Regions from separate parts of the Pseudomonas morbosilactucae genome, predicted to be linked through region 1. Evidence: predicted binding sites of a transcription regulator. Region 1 holds the regulator's gene; each other region holds the start of a gene.
The links. Region 1 encodes FliA, which starts transcription of late flagellar genes. Its sites were predicted from a motif close to CTAAAGTTTNNNNNNNNNNNGCCGNTAA; they were not measured.

Region 1 (3,785 bases):
TGATCTCGACACCGGAAATGGAACCCTTGGAAGAGGGCGGTGTAATTGCCATGGTCGGCCCGGCCGGCATGGGCAAGACCACCACCCTGGCCAAGTTGGCAGCGCGCTACGTGCTCAAGTACGGCGCGCAGAACATTGCCCTGGTGAGCATGGACAGCTTCCGTATCGGTGCTCAGGAGCAGCTCAAGACCTTGGGCCGCATCCTCAACGTCTCGGTAACCCACGTCGACCCGGGGCAGTCCCTGGCCCAGGCGCTGGACCCGCTGCTGCGCAAGCGTGTGGTGTTGATCGACACCGCCGGCCTGCAAGCCAGCGATCCAGCACTGCGCATGCAGTTGGACACCCTGGCTGGTCGCGGTATCAAGGCAAAAAATTATCTGGTATTGGCAACCACCAGCCAGAAACAGGTTCTAACGGCCGCTTACCACAGCTACAAGCGCTGCGGCCTGGCAGGTTGCATCCTGACCAAGCTGGACGAAACCGCCAGCCTGGGCGAAGTGCTGAGCCTGGCCATCAGTCACGAGTTGCCGGTGGCTTATCTCACCGACGGTCCGCGAATTCCGGACGATTTGCACCTGCCTCGCCGGCATCAGTTGGTCAGCCGTGCGGTCAGCGTGCAAATGCAGGAAGAACCCAGTGAAGAGGCCATGGCCGATATGTTCGCCGACCTCTACCACAGTCCGACCAAGCGAGTGGGCTGAGGGAATCATGAATAGATTGCAGTGTATCTACATCGATGGTCTGCCATGCATTGTTCCAATGGTGAACGCGCAGCCAGTTATGTGGCCCCGTCTAAGTAAGACAAGGTAAAGAAAGAACATGGGCAGCATGCATCCCGTACAGGTGATCGCGGTGACCGGCGGCAAAGGTGGCGTCGGCAAGACTAACGTGTCAGTGAACTTGTCCCTGGCTCTAGCAGAGCTCGGCCGACGCGTCCTGCTGCTGGATGCCGACCTGGGCCTGGCCAACGTCGATGTCCTGCTGGGCTTGACCCCCAAACACACCCTGGCCGATGTGATCGAAGGGCGCTGCGAGCTGCGCGACGTATTGCTGCAGGGGCCTGGTGGCATTCGTATCGTTCCGGCGGCGTCCGGCACCCAAAGCATGGTGCACCTGAGCCCGGCCCAGCATGCCGGCCTGATCCAGGCATTCAGCGACATCGGCGACAACCTCGATGTGCTGGTGATCGACACCGCTGCCGGTATTGGTGACTCGGTAGTCAGTTTTGTTCGCGCCGCCCAGGAAGTGTTGTTGGTGGTCTGCGACGAACCCACCTCGATCACTGACGCCTACGCCCTGATCAAACTGCTTAACCGCGACTACGGCATGAACCGCTTCCGGGTCCTGGCCAACATGGCCCAGAGCCCTCAGGAAGGTCGCAACCTGTTCGCCAAATTGACCAAGGTCACGGATCGCTTCCTGGACGTGGCTTTACAATACGTCGGCGCAGTTCCCTACGACGAAAGCGTGCGCAAGGCCGTGCAAAAGCAGCGTGCGGTCTATGAAGCCTTTCCTCGTTCCAAGTGTGCTCTGGCGTTCAAGGCCATCGCCCAAAAAGTCGATACCTGGCCCCTGCCTGCCAATCCGCGGGGGCATCTGGAATTTTTTGTCGAGCGGCTTGTGCATCAAACAGCGGGACCGGTTCTATGACTGCCAGCGGCTATAACCTTTACAAAAAATCGGCGCGTGACAGCCAGTACGAATTGATCGAGCGCTATGCGCCCCTGGTCAAGCGTATCGCCTACCACTTGCTGGCGCGCTTGCCGGCCAGCGTGCAGGTGGAAGACCTGATCCAGGCGGGCATGATCGGCTTGCTCGAAGTGTCGACCAAGTACGACGCCAGCAAGGGCGCGAGTTTCGAGACCTACGCGGGCATCCGTATCCGTGGCGCGATGCTCGATGAGGTGCGTAAAGGCGATTGGGCACCCCGCTCGGTGCACCGCAATACCCGCATGGTCAGTGACGCGATTCGAGCAATTGAAGCTAAAACCGGTCGCGACGCTAAAGATCATGAAGTTGCGGCCGAACTTGAATTGAGTCTCGACGATTATTACGGGATTTTGAACGACACCTTGGGCAGCCGCCTGTTCAGTTTCGACGACCTGTTGCAGGACGGCGAACATGAAGGGCTGCACGAGGATGGCGCCAGTGCTCATCTCGAGCCGTCGCGCGATCTGGAAGATGAACGTTTCCAGGCAGCGCTGGCGGATGCGATTGCCAATTTGCCGGAGCGCGAGCGACTGGTGTTGGCGCTGTACTACGACGAAGAGCTGAACCTCAAGGAAATCGGTGAGGTCCTGGGGGTCAGCGAATCGCGGGTCAGCCAGTTACACAGCCAGTGCGCGGCCCGCTTGCGGGGGCGTTTGGGGGAGTGGCGAGCGCGCTGACAGGCAGTGTGGGGACACTGCGAACAAGAGCGGTTGGGCGTCATGCCAGGCCGTTCTTGTGTTGGGTGCTTCATGCAGTCGTTGAGTGTTACGCCGTATTGATTGAATGGCGCGTTCAGGTGCTGGGCGCGTTTAAGACTGCTTGGAGGTCGAATTGGACAAGAACATGAAAATCCTCATCGTTGATGACTTCTCAACGATGCGGCGGATCATTAAGAACCTGTTGCGTGATCTGGGTTTCACCAACACGGTCGAGGCTGACGATGGCACTACCGCTATCCCGGTCCTCAACAGCGGCAGCATCGACTTTCTGGTAACGGACTGGAACATGCCCGGCATGACCGGCATCGACCTGCTGCGCCACGTGCGCGCCGATGAAAAACTCAAGCACCTGCCGGTGCTGATGGTGACCGCTGAAGCCAAGCGCGAACAGATCATTGAAGCTGCCCAGGCCGGTGTAAACGGCTATGTGGTCAAACCATTCACGGCCCAGGCGTTGAAAGAGAAGATCGAAAAAATCTTCGAACGCATCGGTTGATGAATTCCGCCACGGGGGAGCTATGGAGCATAACGAATCTTCATTGGGCGATTTTGAATCGACCCTGAAAAAACATGCCCGCGAACTGGTCGAGAGCCTTGAAAAAGGCAAGTTCGGCGACGCTGTGCAACTGATCCATGAGCTCAACCAGACCCGTGACCGCGGCCTGTACCAGGAAGTCGGCAAGCTCACCCGCGAGCTGCATAGCGCGATCGTCAATTTTCAGATTGACCCGCACATGCCGCAAGCCGAGGAAGTCTCACAGATCACGGATGCCACCGAGCGCCTTTCCTATGTGGTCAGGCTGACTGAGGCTGCGGCCAACCGCACCATGGACCTGGTCGAAAGCAGCACCCCGTTGGTCAACAGCCTGAGCACTGATGCCCAGGCCTTGAGCACCGACTGGGGACGCTTTATGCGGCGCGAGGTCGGTGCTGAAGAGTTTCGCGAACTGGCCCGCCGGGTCGACGGTTTCCTGTCGCGCAGCGCAGAGGAAACCCGCACCGTCTCTGGCCACCTCAACGACATTCTGCTGGCGCAGGATTACCAGGACCTCACGGGCCAGGTGATCAAGCGCGTGACCCAATTGGTCACGGAAGTCGAAAGCAATTTGCTCAAACTGGTGCTCATGGCCAGTCAGGTCGACCGTTTTGCCGGTATCGAACACGACCGCGAATCGATGCTTGCGGAAAAAGATCCGCAAAAACATCTCGCCAAGGGTGAAGGTCCGCAGATTCATGCCGATAAACGGGAAGACGTTGTGTCCGGTCAGGACGATGTAGACGATTTGCTTTCCAGCCTTGGATTCTAGGAGCACCCATTAATGAGCTTCGGCGCCGATGAAGAGATCCTTCAGGATT
Region 2 (3,785 bases), on a different contig from region 1:
CTTCAACACTTCGAAGGGATAGGTATCACGAAACCACAGGGTTTCGTTGGTGGTCATGGCATCCACCACCTGCTCACGCAAACCACTGCGCGGCTGCGTCTGGATACGCTGCACCAACTCACCCAAGGACTTGATGCCTTGCTGTTCCATCAGTTTGTTGAGACGGCTCGAGACCAGATATTGCTTGTTCTCACCCAGCAAGATCCCACAGGCTTTTTCCAGGAAGACCCGGAACTGTTCGAAATCCAAATTACCCGTAGACAATGATGCCGCCTCTTAAATCGTATGTTCGCCAGGGGCCGATGCCCCTAGCTGATATCTGCTGCTTTGATCCGGTCGACTACCCGGGATGCCAGGTCATCAGGACGGAATTTGGCGAGGAAGTCATCGGCTCCGACTTTCTTCACCATGGCCTGATTGAATACACCTGACAACGAAGTATGCAGGATGATGTGCAGCTTTTGCATGCGTGGGTCGCTGCGTATCTCGGCCGTGAGTGTGTAACCGTCCATCTCCGGCATTTCAATGTCGGAGATCATCATCAAAAACTCTTCTTCCGGCCGCTTGCCCTCATCCACCAACTTGCGCAGGTAGTCCAGGGCCTGCCGGCCGTCGTTCAGCGCCACGACTTCTACGCCCACCGTCTGCAAGCAACGGGTGACCTGCTTGCGCGCCACCGACGAGTCGTCGACCGTGAGCACTCGCAAGGACACGGCCTTGTTCTGGGTCTCGACATCGACCACGCCAAGGGAAATCGATTCCGAGGTCGGCGCCACTTCCGCCAGCACCTTCTCGACGTCGATGATTTCCACCAACTGATTGTCAACCCGGGTCACCGCCGTCAGGTAGTGATCGCGTCCGGTGCCCTTGGGCGGCGGATGGATCTCCTCCCAGTTCATGTTGACAATGCGTTCCACCGAGCGCACCAGAAACCCCTGGGTCTTGGTGTTGTACTCAGTGATGATCACGAACGGATTGCTCAGGTCCTTCAACCCACCGGAACCCGTGGCCATCGCCAGGTCCAGGATCGGAATGGTTGCTCCTCGAATATTCGCGACACCGCACACCACAGGACTGGATTTGGGCATCAAGGTCAGCTTCGGGCATTGCAACACCTCGCGAACCTTGAATACGTTGATCCCGTAGAGCTGCTGGCCATCCAGACGGAACAGCAGCAGCTCCAGGCGATTCTGCCCTACCAATTGCGTGCGCTGGTTTACCGAATCCATTACACCAGCCATGCCCAGACTCCCCAAGACTTTAAGATCCGACGCACGCTCATTGCTAAACGGCACGGGGCTTGCTTTTTAACGGTTATGAACGCAAAAACGACATTTTTCCGACGCCTGACATCAAACTACCGCAAATTGCTTTGCGGGCTGTCGGCATTGGCCTGTTTCAACCTTGGCAGCCCTGCCGTTGCTGACTCGCTCACCTTGCCTGATGTCCTTATCGGCGTCACTCAAGGGTTTCTTGAATTCACCGTAGAAGACTACCTGGCAACCAGTCAAACGCCAGGACGCTACGAAATCCAAGTCAACCAGCTAGACCCGCGCATGCACATGCCGGCGTGTGACAAGGAATTGACAGCGACCCTGGAAAGCCCGGCGCAGCCGTTGGGCCGGGTGACGGTCAAAGTGCGCTGCGAAGGCGCTTCGCCATGGACGGTGTTCGTGCCGGCCCAGGTCAAATTGTTTCGCGAAGTGGTCACCACCACCCGCCCCCTTAAACGTGCCGGCATCGTCGAGCCCGATGACGTCGCCCTGCGCGAACGGGACATCAGCCTGATCAGCCAGGGCTACTTGACCTCGGTGGACCAGGCCATCGGGCAAAAACTTGTCCGACCAATGGTCGCCGACCAACTCATCACCCTGGTTCATCTGGAACAGGCCGAGGTGGTGCGCAAGGGCGATCAGGTGGTGATTTCGGCGCGCAGCGGCACATTGAATGTACGAATGCCGGGAGAAGCCCTGTCCAATGGCGGCATGAGCGAGCAGATACGGGTCAAGAACCTCAACTCTCAGCGGATCATCAAGGCCCGGGTCACAGCCCCCGGGCAGGTGGAAGTTGCCATGTAGATCACTGGCGCTCAGCCCGGCCCTTCCCTAAACTGTGGCCCACGCATGGCCGCAGCCGCGGCCGTTGGCATATCGACAATTGCGCCTAAAGTTTTCCAGGGTATTGCCGAAAACATGGCAAGCGTCCAAATACCCAGAGGTTTTTTCCATCATGGTCATTGATTTCAGCCGTCTGAACAGTTCCCCCTCACTCACCGGCAGTACGCGTACCAGCGCCAGCAAGGAAACCGACGAAACCGGTAAATCCACGTCGCTGACTACCTCCGCCGAACCGGCCAGTGCCAGCAAAAGCGGGGAATCGGTACACCTCAGCAATGAGGCTCAACAGTTGCAGAAGATCACTGACAAGCTGCGCGATCAGCCTGCCGTAGACAAAGCCCGTGTGGCCGAGTTGAAGCAAGCGATTGCCGATGGCAGCTACAAGGTCGATAGCAACCGTGTAGCCAGCAAACTGCTTAACTTCGAAGCCCAGCGCTAGCCAAAGGCCTGCGCCAGGCTTTTGGACGCTTAAAACCCAAGGCCAGCCATGCACGACACTAATTTACTGCAACTGATCACTGACGACTTTGCTCCCGCCCAACAACTGCTTGAGTTGCTGAGGACCGAGTCCCTCGCCTTGCACGGCCGCGACATGCTGCTGCTCGAGGACATCCTGGCGCAAAAACAGGCACTGATCATTCTGCTGGAACAGCATGGCCGCAAGCGCACTGAGCTCCTTGCCAGCCTGAACCTGCCGGCCACTCGCGCCGGTCTGGAAGAGTTGGCCAGCCACTCCTCGATCGGCAGCCAATTGCTCGAACAGAGCGATGTGCTGACCCAATTGCTGGCCGACTGCCAAGCGGCCAACGAACTCAATGGACGCTCGATCCAGGTTCAACAAGCCACGACCGCCAATCAGTTGAAGATTCTCACCGGCGGCGAACCTCCTGCCCTGTATGACGCTCGCGGGTCAACCGCCAAGCTTGCGAAGCCTCGCCCACTCAGTCAGGCTTGACCCCCCAAATGAGCGCGCCCTACCATGCCGCGAAACATGCTGGCAGAATGATATCATTCTGCGTGTAGCCGTATTTTGTCTGGAGATTGATGAACCGTGTTCAACGCCTTAAACGCGGAAGATGCTCCGCAGCCACCGAAGGTGCTCACCACCCCTTTGGAAATAGCCTCAAATCTGCGGCTGCTGCAGGAGAGTCACGACCCTCTGATCATCACTTTCCATGAACGCAGCCAGCGCTTTCAAAGCTATCTGGTGGATGTGGATCGCGACACCAACATGATTGCCCTCGACGAGATGATTCCTCGGGACGGCGAACGCTTCATGCTGGCGGGCGAGCCGTTCAAGGTCGAAGGCTTCCATGACGGCGTAAGAATCGCCTGGGACAGCAACGGTACCTTGACCCTCGACGAGTCCAATGGCGGCCGCTGCTACCGCGGCACCCTGCCCGATGAAGTGGTCTACCACCAGCGACGCAATGCCTTCCGGGCCGCGTTGAAGCTGGCCCAACTGGTGGATATCGAACTCAGCGGCGACAAACTGAAAAACCCGGTCAACGGCAAACTGCTGGATATTTCCGCAACCGGCTGCAAGCTGCGCTTCGACGGTGACATTTCCGACCGCCTGCAACTGGGCCAAGTCTACGAACGCTTTATCGCGGCCCTGCCCTTCGGCAGCATGACCGCGCCGGTAGAACTGCGGTACCTGCACCATGA
Region 3 (3,785 bases), on a different contig from region 1:
GCTTAAACCAGATACCGCTTGAACCAGGCGATGGTCCGGTCCCACGCCAGGTTGGCGGCTTCTTCATCGTAGCGGGGGGTGGAGTCGTTGTGGAAGCCGTGGTTCACCCCGGGGTAGATGTAGGCTTCGTAGGTTTTGCCGGCGGCTTTGAGCGCTTGTTCGTAGGCGGGCCAGCCTTCGTTGATGCGGGTGTCCAGCTCGCCGTAGTGGATCAGCAACGGCGCCTTGATCCGCGCCACGTCGGCGGCTTCAGGCTGGCGGCCGTAGAAGGGCACGGCGGCCGCCAGTTCCGGATAGGCCACGGCGGCGGCATTGGCCACGCCGCCGCCATAACAGAAGCCGGTGATGCCGACTTTGCCGGTGCTGGCGTCGTGGTGCATCAGCCATTCAATGGCGGCGAAGAAGTCGTTCATCAGTTTTTGCGGGTCGACCTTGGCCTGCAGGTCCCGTCCCTTGTCGTCGTTGCCGGGGTAACCGCCCACCGAACTCAGGCCATCCGGGGCCAGGGCGATGAAACCGGCCTTGGCCACACGCCGGGCGACGTCTTCGATGTAAGGGTTCAGCCCGCGATTTTCATGGGCCACCACCACCGCCGGCAGCTTGCCGCTGGCCTTGGCCGGGCGCACCAGGTAGGCCCGCACCTGCCCGTGGCCTTTGGGCGAGGGGTAGGTGACGTATTCGGCGACGATCTCCGGGTCGGTAAAGGACACTTGTTCGGCCAGGGCGTAGTTCGGGGTCAGCGCCGCCAGGGTGGCACTGGCGGTCAGGCCCACCAGGGTGAAGGCCGCCGCGCGGTCGAGAAACTCCCGCCGGTTGATCTTGCCGTGGGCGTAGTAGTCGTAGAGTTCGAGCAGTTCCGGGGCGAAGTCTTGCGCGGTCAGACGGTCCATCGGGGGGCTTCCTTATCAATCACTCGCGGTATCCCCGGGGCGTTGGGCCTCGAAGGCTGACGAGCACGGCTTGAAGTGGGTTGATTAAAGCAGCCTTTGGCGCCCCGGCAAATGGCCGATTTGCCGAGCGGTGCCGCGCCGGGGCGGCTGGCCGAGGAGTTTTTGGTGCTGGTGACAGCACCTCCGTCGGGCCGGGGAAACGGCCGCCGGGGCAGGGCGAGGAATATTCGCCAGGCGCCTCAAGTCACCCGTTGCCACGCCGATAGCGTATCGAGCTGCCAAACAGTTTCCAGGCTTCGCGTTTCCCCCCGCATGGCCAGTGCTCGGGTCCATGCACAAGAACAATAAAGAGGACAGCCATGACCATTCTTCAGCGAGTGATCGGCGGGTTTGCCGTGTTGGTGCTGTTATTGCTGACCATGGTGGGGATCAGCTATCAAAGCACCCATTCGATCAGCGATCGCTTGACCATCATCACCGGCCAATCAGCGCCGTTGAGCCGGGCCGCCAGTGAGTTGTACGTGCATATCCTGCGGGCCAACCAGGCGTTGCTGGCGATCCTGATCAGCCAGGAACCGGCGCAGATCGATGCCGGCAAGGCGCCGTTCAACGAGAGCCTGGCGCGCTTCAACCAATTGCTCGACAGCATCCCGGCCTACATCGGCGAGCGCCCCGAGCTGCAGGCCAACCTGGCCCAGGAACGCCAGCTCAGCGGCGCCTATGCCGAGCAGGCCCAGGCGCTGATGGCGACCCACCGCCAGCACGTGGCGCAAGTGGCGCTTACCCGGGGCTTGCAGGGCTACAGCAACAGCCAGGGCGCACAGCTGACCGGCTACCTGCGCGATTACATCGCCCGAGAGCGCAACGCCGGGGTGGCGGAGAACGCCGCCGCTGCCGAGAAACTGCTGCTGGAAGTCAACAAATCCTATGACGGCCTGGCCGCCCACGCCGCCACGCCGGACATTGCCACCTTGCAGCGCCTGCTCAACCTGCAGGACGAGGTGATCCGTTCCCGCGCCCAGGCCCTGGTGGCTGTGGACCCGCGTGTGGGGCGCATCGCCGGGGTGATGGTCAACCGCCTGTTGAGCGACCTGACCGCCAGCGATGGCCTGTACCAGGCGTATCGCCAAGAGGCGACCCTGGCCCAGCAGGTGCTGCAACAGCGCCAGGGCGTGGAAAGCCGGCTGCAAGCCACCCTCGACAAAATCGGCGAGTTCGGCGGCCAGTCGCTGGACGTGGCCAACGCCGCCAAGAGCGACGCCGACGCCACCATCAGCACCAGCCGCAACCTGTTGCTGATCGCCTGTGTGCTGGCCGTGCTGGCGGCGGTGGTCATCGGCACCTGGGTCGCGTTCAGCCTGCGCCGGCCCCTGGCGGCGTTCCGCGAGGTGCTCAAGACCCTCACCGGTGGCGACATGCGGGTGCGCTTCGATGTCAGCCGCAAGGATGAATTCGGCGAGCTGGGCGGCTACCTCAACGAGTTGACCCAGGCCCTGCAGAAAACCTTCCGTGAACTGATTGGGTCGGCCGACACCCTGGCCCAGACCGCCAGTGACAATGCCCAGATCAGCGAGCGCACGACCCGGGTGGTGGATGAACAGAAAGACCGCCTGCACTCCGCCGCCTCGGCCATGACCGAGATGGAAAGCACCGTGGAAGAGGTGGCCCGCCGGGCCCAGGACACTCGCAACGCGGTGGATGACACCAGTGACCTGACCCACAAGGTGCAACAGCGCGTGGCCGAGACCATCGTCAACATCCGTCAGCAGGCCGAGCAGGTGAACAAGGCCTCGGCGGTGACCGATGAGTTGCAGAAGTACGGGCAGAACATCGACGGCATCGTCGATGCGATTCGCACCATTGCCGAGCAGACCAACCTGCTGGCCCTCAACGCCGCTATCGAAGCGGCCCGTGCCGGTGAACAGGGCCGGGGGTTTGCCGTGGTCGCCGACGAGGTGCGCTCCCTGGCCAGCCGGACCCAGGCGTCCACCAGCGAGATCCAGGAAATGATCGGCCAGATGCAGGGCAAGATTCATTCGGCGGTGCAAGTGATGAACGAAAGCCAGGTGCAATCCAATCACTGTGTGGCCCTGGCCTCCGGTGCCGACGAACTGTTGGTGGCGATGGGCGAGGCGGTGGGCAGCATCCGCGACATGAACATCCAGATCGCTGCCGCCACCGAGCAGCAAAGCGCCACGGTGCAGGAAACCAGCCGCATGGTCACCCACATCAACGACTCCGCGCAGCAAGCGGCCGATGGCGCCGAGCAGTCCGCCAGCAGCAGCCAGGACCTGTCGCAGATGGCCAAGGTGCAGCGCGAGCTGCTCCATCATTTCAGCGTATGACGCCCGGGAGTTCGAAGATGAAGCATTGGATAACGCGGTCCCTGGGCGCCAGCCTGCTGTTCGCCGGCCTGGCCCAGGCCAGCACCCCGCTGCTGGGGGTGGGCATGGCCAAGTACGACGACAACTTCCAGACCCTGCTGCGCAACGGTGTGCAGCAGCACGCCGCGGTGCTGGAGGCGGATATTTTCATGGAAAACGGCCAGGACAACGCCGAGTTGCAGATGCGTCAGTTCCGCAACCTGGTGGATTCCAAGGTCGATGCCATCGTGGTCGCCATGGTCAACGGCAAGAGCGCCCCGGAGATGCTGCGCCTGGCGGGCGAGGCGAAAATCCCTTTGGTGTTCGTCAACCGCAACCCCGAGCCGCAGACCTGGCCGGCGCGCACGGCCTTTGTCGGGTCCGATGAGCTGGAGTCCGGCACCCTGCAGATGGAGGAGCTGGCTCGCCGCGCCAACTACAAGGGCAACGTGGTGATCCTGGTGGGCGACCCGAGCAACAAGTCGTCATTGATGCGCACCGAAGACGTGGAAAAGGTCGTTGCCAAATACCC
Region 4 (3,785 bases), on a different contig from region 1:
ACTGCCGCCTGAACCTCAGCCCTCCCTTAACGCCTCCGCCAGCCACTCAACCAGCGCGCGCACTTCAATCCGAGTCTCTGCGCCGTAGTGTGTAAAAACCGATATCGCCTGCGGTAACGGCACGCTTTCTACGCAAGGTCGTACTAGCGCACCGCTTTCAATCAGCCGGCCGGCGGTTCGGCGCCAGCCCATTGCGATGCCATGGCCTTCGACGGCGGCCTGGAGCATCAAGGGGTAACTGTCAAACACCGAGCGCTGAGGGCAATCCTCCAATGTCTGCCCAAAGACTTGCAGCCAGGTGTCCCACTCCATCAAGTGCGGGGGCGTGGCGCTGTGGTGCAAAAGGGTGTGGCGGCGAAGGTCGGCAAGGGCGAGTGGCTGCCGGGCCGTCAGGTAATGGGGACTGCACACGGGAAACACTTCATCCGCGGCGGTGAATGCCAAACCATGCAGGCCGCTGGGGCGGCCGCTGCTTTGCAGGGCCACATCGAAAGGGTCATTGAATTCGGCCAACGGCCGGGTGGTGGTCGCGAGTTGAATCTCGATTTCCGGGTGCTGCTGGTGGAACGTCGACAGGCGCGGCATCAGCCAATAGAAGGCTTCGCACAACTGGCAGAGCAACACCGCGCGGTTTTTACGCGGGGCTTCACGCAGGGCCACGGCACTGTTGCTGATGCTTTGCAGCGCGCTGCTGACCACGCGCCCGAGTTCACGCCCTTCTTGGGTCAGGAAGACCGCACGGTTGCGACGGCAGAACAGCTTCAGCCCCAGGTTGTCTTCCAGCCCACGGATCTGGCGGCTGACCGCCGCTTGGGTGATGTGCAACTCTTCGGCGGCTTTTGAAAAGCTTTCCAGTCGAGCAGCGGCCTCAAAGGGCAGCAAACTGGCCAGCGGCGGCAATGATTTTCCAAGGCTATTCATAATCAGAAGTTATGCATCCAGGGCCGAGAACTCGTTTGTAGCACAGCTGCATGGCTGTGCAACATGCGCTGAATCCCTCACGGACCTTTCTGATGCCCACTGCTCCCTCAAACATCCTGATTGGCGTGGCCCTGGCCGTGGTCGCGACCCTAAGCTGGGCCCTGAACTTCGTGGCGCCCTATGTCACCGGCGCTTACAGCCTCTACGATTTGATGGCCATCCGCTTTCTGATCGCCGGTGGGCTGGGTGCGGCGGTCGTGCTGTTCTGTCGCGCCCAGCTAAGGCTCTTGCGTCGCCATCAACAATGTCTCGCCGCAGGCCTGGGCGTCATCGGTTACCTCGCCTACAGCAGCTGTATTGCTGCCGGTGTGATTTTCGGCGGGCCGGTGCTGACGCCTGCGTTTATCGGCCTGGTGCCGGTGTTGCTGGCCCTGCTTGGCAACGCCCGGAATAAAACCCTTCCCTGGCGCCGGCTGGCGATGCCGCTGGCGTTTTTGACGGCTGGGCTGCTGCTGTCAAACATCAGCAGCGCCCATCAACCTGCCGCAGACGGACATTCGTGGCTGATGGGGTTGGGTTTTTCCATCGGCGCCGTTGCCCTGTGGCTGGTCTTCAGCGTGCTGAATCAGAGCGCCCTGGGCAGGCTCCCGGCCCATGCATCAGCCCTCTGGACCGGCCTAATGATGATGGGCGCCGGCATCGGCACCCTGTGTCTGTTACCGCTGGTACAGGCCCTCGGCCTGCTCAACCTGCCGAGCCTGGGTTTCGGCCTATCCCAGGCAGGACAGCTGTACGGCTGGGGTTTACTGATTGCGCTGATGTCCTCCTTGGTCGGGGCCTGGGCGTGGAACGCCGCGTCCCGCCGCCTGCCCATGGTGCTTTCCGGGCAACTGATCGCCCTTGAATCGCTGTTCGCCACCCTGCTCGGCTTGGTGTTTCATGGCCGCCTGCCAACACTGTTGGAAGCATCAGGCCTGGCGGCGGTGCTCGTCGGTGTGGTCATGGCCGTTCGTATCCTGATGACATCGATCAACCACCCACCCACAAGGCAAACGCTGCGTTCAGCAACCTGACGGTGGGTGGAACAGGCTCTGCGAACGCCATAGGCAGCCAAAAAGCCCAGACATTGCGCCGATCAACTGCCTTCGCATGCTCTAAAGTCCCTACCCAGGGTGCCGATATCTGCTTTGAATCATTGGCTCCACAACCTCCTGAACCGCTGCTGCACTCCCCGCCTGCGTAACGTCCCGTCACGACGCATGGCCGCTTTGTTCCTGGCTCAAAGACATGGAGTAAGAGTGAATGCCTGACCACCCGCGTTTTCTTGAGCATTACCGCAAAGCCGACCGCATCATGCTGGCGCTGGTCTGGCTGATGTTTGTGTTTTCACTGGGTTTGGCGTTCTGGCACGACACCTTGATCCAGGCGCTGGTGGTGGGGGGTGGCACCTGTGTGCTGCTGACCGTGCTGTATCGCGCCATCGGCGGCACACGCTGGATGCGTTGCGGCCTGGGCGTTGGCTTGATGGTCATGGCGGCCTTGCACATCAACCAGGCCCAGGGGGTCATCGAATCCCACTTCGGCATTTTCGCCTTACTGGCGGTGCTGACCTTTTATCGCGACTGGCTGCCGATCCTGGTGGCGGCGTTGACCATCGCGGTGCATCACGTGGTGTTCCACGTCCTGCAACATCAAGGTTTTCCAGTGTTCGTCATGGAGCATCACGGCGGCTGGACGATGATTTTCGTCCACGCGTTCTACGTGGTCATGGAGACCGTCGCCCTGCTCTATCTGGCGGTGCACAGCCAGGCGGAAGCGGTCGAGAGCCAGGACATGCTGGAGAAAATGCTCACCGTCACCACCCAGCTCACCGCCGACCCGGGCAAGGGCGACAACGAGCGGGTGCACGTTTCGCTGGCTGATCGCTTCGACCGATTCCTGATGCAGGTCACGGCCTTGGTCGACGGGGTGGTCCACGACTCCCAGGGCCTGGGTGAGCTGGGTCAGGAGTTGGCCAAGGCCAGCGATACCCTGGAGAAAGGCGCCAAGCACCAACTGGCGGAAATCGCCCAGATGACCGGCTCGATGCAGCGCATGGGGGACGCCATGGGGCACATTGTGGTTCACGTCGAGCACGCCGTTGAACACACCGGCCAAGCCAGCCTGCAAATCACCCGCGGGCAGGAAAGCGTGAGCCGGGCCCAGCATGAAATCACCCAACTGGCCTCGCGCCTGAAAGGTACCCATGAAACGGTGCAGGTCCTGGCGGTACAGGCCGAGCAAATCGGCAGTGTGCTGGAGGTCATCAGCAGCATTGCCGAACAAACCAACCTGCTGGCCCTCAACGCCGCCATCGAGGCCGCCCGCGCCGGCGAGCAAGGCCGAGGCTTTGCGGTGGTGGCCGATGAGGTGCGAAGCCTGGCGCAGCGCACCGCCGTTTCCACCCATGAAATCAGAACCATCATCGAAGCCCTGCAACAAGGCAGCCGCAAAGCCGTCGAGGCCATGCACGACAGCCACGAAGGCGTAGAGCGTTGCGTCGAGGACAGCCAACTGGCAGTGGCGATGTTGCAGGCCGTGGGCAGTGATATCTCGCAGATCGATCAACTCAATGGGCGTATCGTCACCACCACCCGCGAACAATCCACGGCGAGCGTCGAGATTGTCGGTCGTCTGCAATCGGTGCAAAGCATTGCGCAAAACACCGCCGACGATGTCGAAACCCTCGCCCTGAGCAGCCAGCGCCTACCCCCTATCGCGGTTCGCCTGGACACCCTGGGTCGCAAGTTCCACCAGTAACGACCGACAAAGGATGCGACATGCTGATTGCCCATCTATCCGACCTGCACATTAGGCCCCCAGGC

Region 2: a site for FliA is predicted at 2,164-2,191, ahead of flgM (flagellar biosynthesis anti-sigma factor FlgM). Genes of this name have one in related genera too.
Region 3: a site for FliA is predicted at 1,129-1,156, ahead of M1B35_RS32535 (methyl-accepting chemotaxis protein). Genes of this name have one in related genera too.
Region 4: a site for FliA is predicted at 2,076-2,103, ahead of M1B35_RS31975 (methyl-accepting chemotaxis protein). Genes of this name have one in related genera too.

What each region holds. Positions count from the first base shown of each region.
Region 1 covers NZ_JALQCX010000051.1:92,346-96,130, reverse strand. Annotated here, with positions in the region: gene flhF (flagellar biosynthesis GTPase FlhF) at 1-701, shown strand, start outside; gene fleN (flagellar synthesis regulator FleN) at 820-1,650, shown strand; gene fliA (RNA polymerase sigma factor FliA) at 1,647-2,387, shown strand; gene M1B35_RS24690 (chemotaxis response regulator CheY) at 2,554-2,925, shown strand; gene M1B35_RS24685 (protein phosphatase CheZ) at 2,948-3,736, shown strand; gene M1B35_RS24680 (chemotaxis protein CheA) at 3,749-3,785, shown strand, end outside.
Region 2 covers NZ_JALQCX010000011.1:355,953-359,737, forward strand. Annotated here, with positions in the region: gene cheR (protein-glutamate O-methyltransferase CheR) at 1-264, opposite strand, end outside; gene M1B35_RS08230 (chemotaxis protein CheV) at 309-1,241, opposite strand; gene flgA (flagellar basal body P-ring formation chaperone FlgA) at 1,317-2,078, shown strand; gene flgM (flagellar biosynthesis anti-sigma factor FlgM) at 2,230-2,556, shown strand; gene M1B35_RS08245 (flagella synthesis protein FlgN) at 2,605-3,072, shown strand; gene M1B35_RS08250 (flagellar brake protein) at 3,169-3,785, shown strand, end outside.
Region 3 covers NZ_JALQCX010000057.1:5,055-8,839, forward strand. Annotated here, with positions in the region: gene yghX (YghX family hydrolase) at 3-890, opposite strand; gene M1B35_RS32535 (methyl-accepting chemotaxis protein) at 1,250-3,235, shown strand; gene M1B35_RS26365 (substrate-binding domain-containing protein) at 3,253-3,785, shown strand, end outside.
Region 4 covers NZ_JALQCX010000050.1:93,072-96,856, forward strand. Annotated here, with positions in the region: gene nikE (nickel import ATP-binding protein NikE) at 1-88, shown strand, start outside; gene M1B35_RS24195 (LysR substrate-binding domain-containing protein) at 16-921, opposite strand; gene M1B35_RS24200 (DMT family transporter) at 1,014-1,994, shown strand; gene M1B35_RS31975 (methyl-accepting chemotaxis protein) at 2,224-3,720, shown strand; gene M1B35_RS24210 (phosphodiesterase) at 3,741-3,785, shown strand, end outside.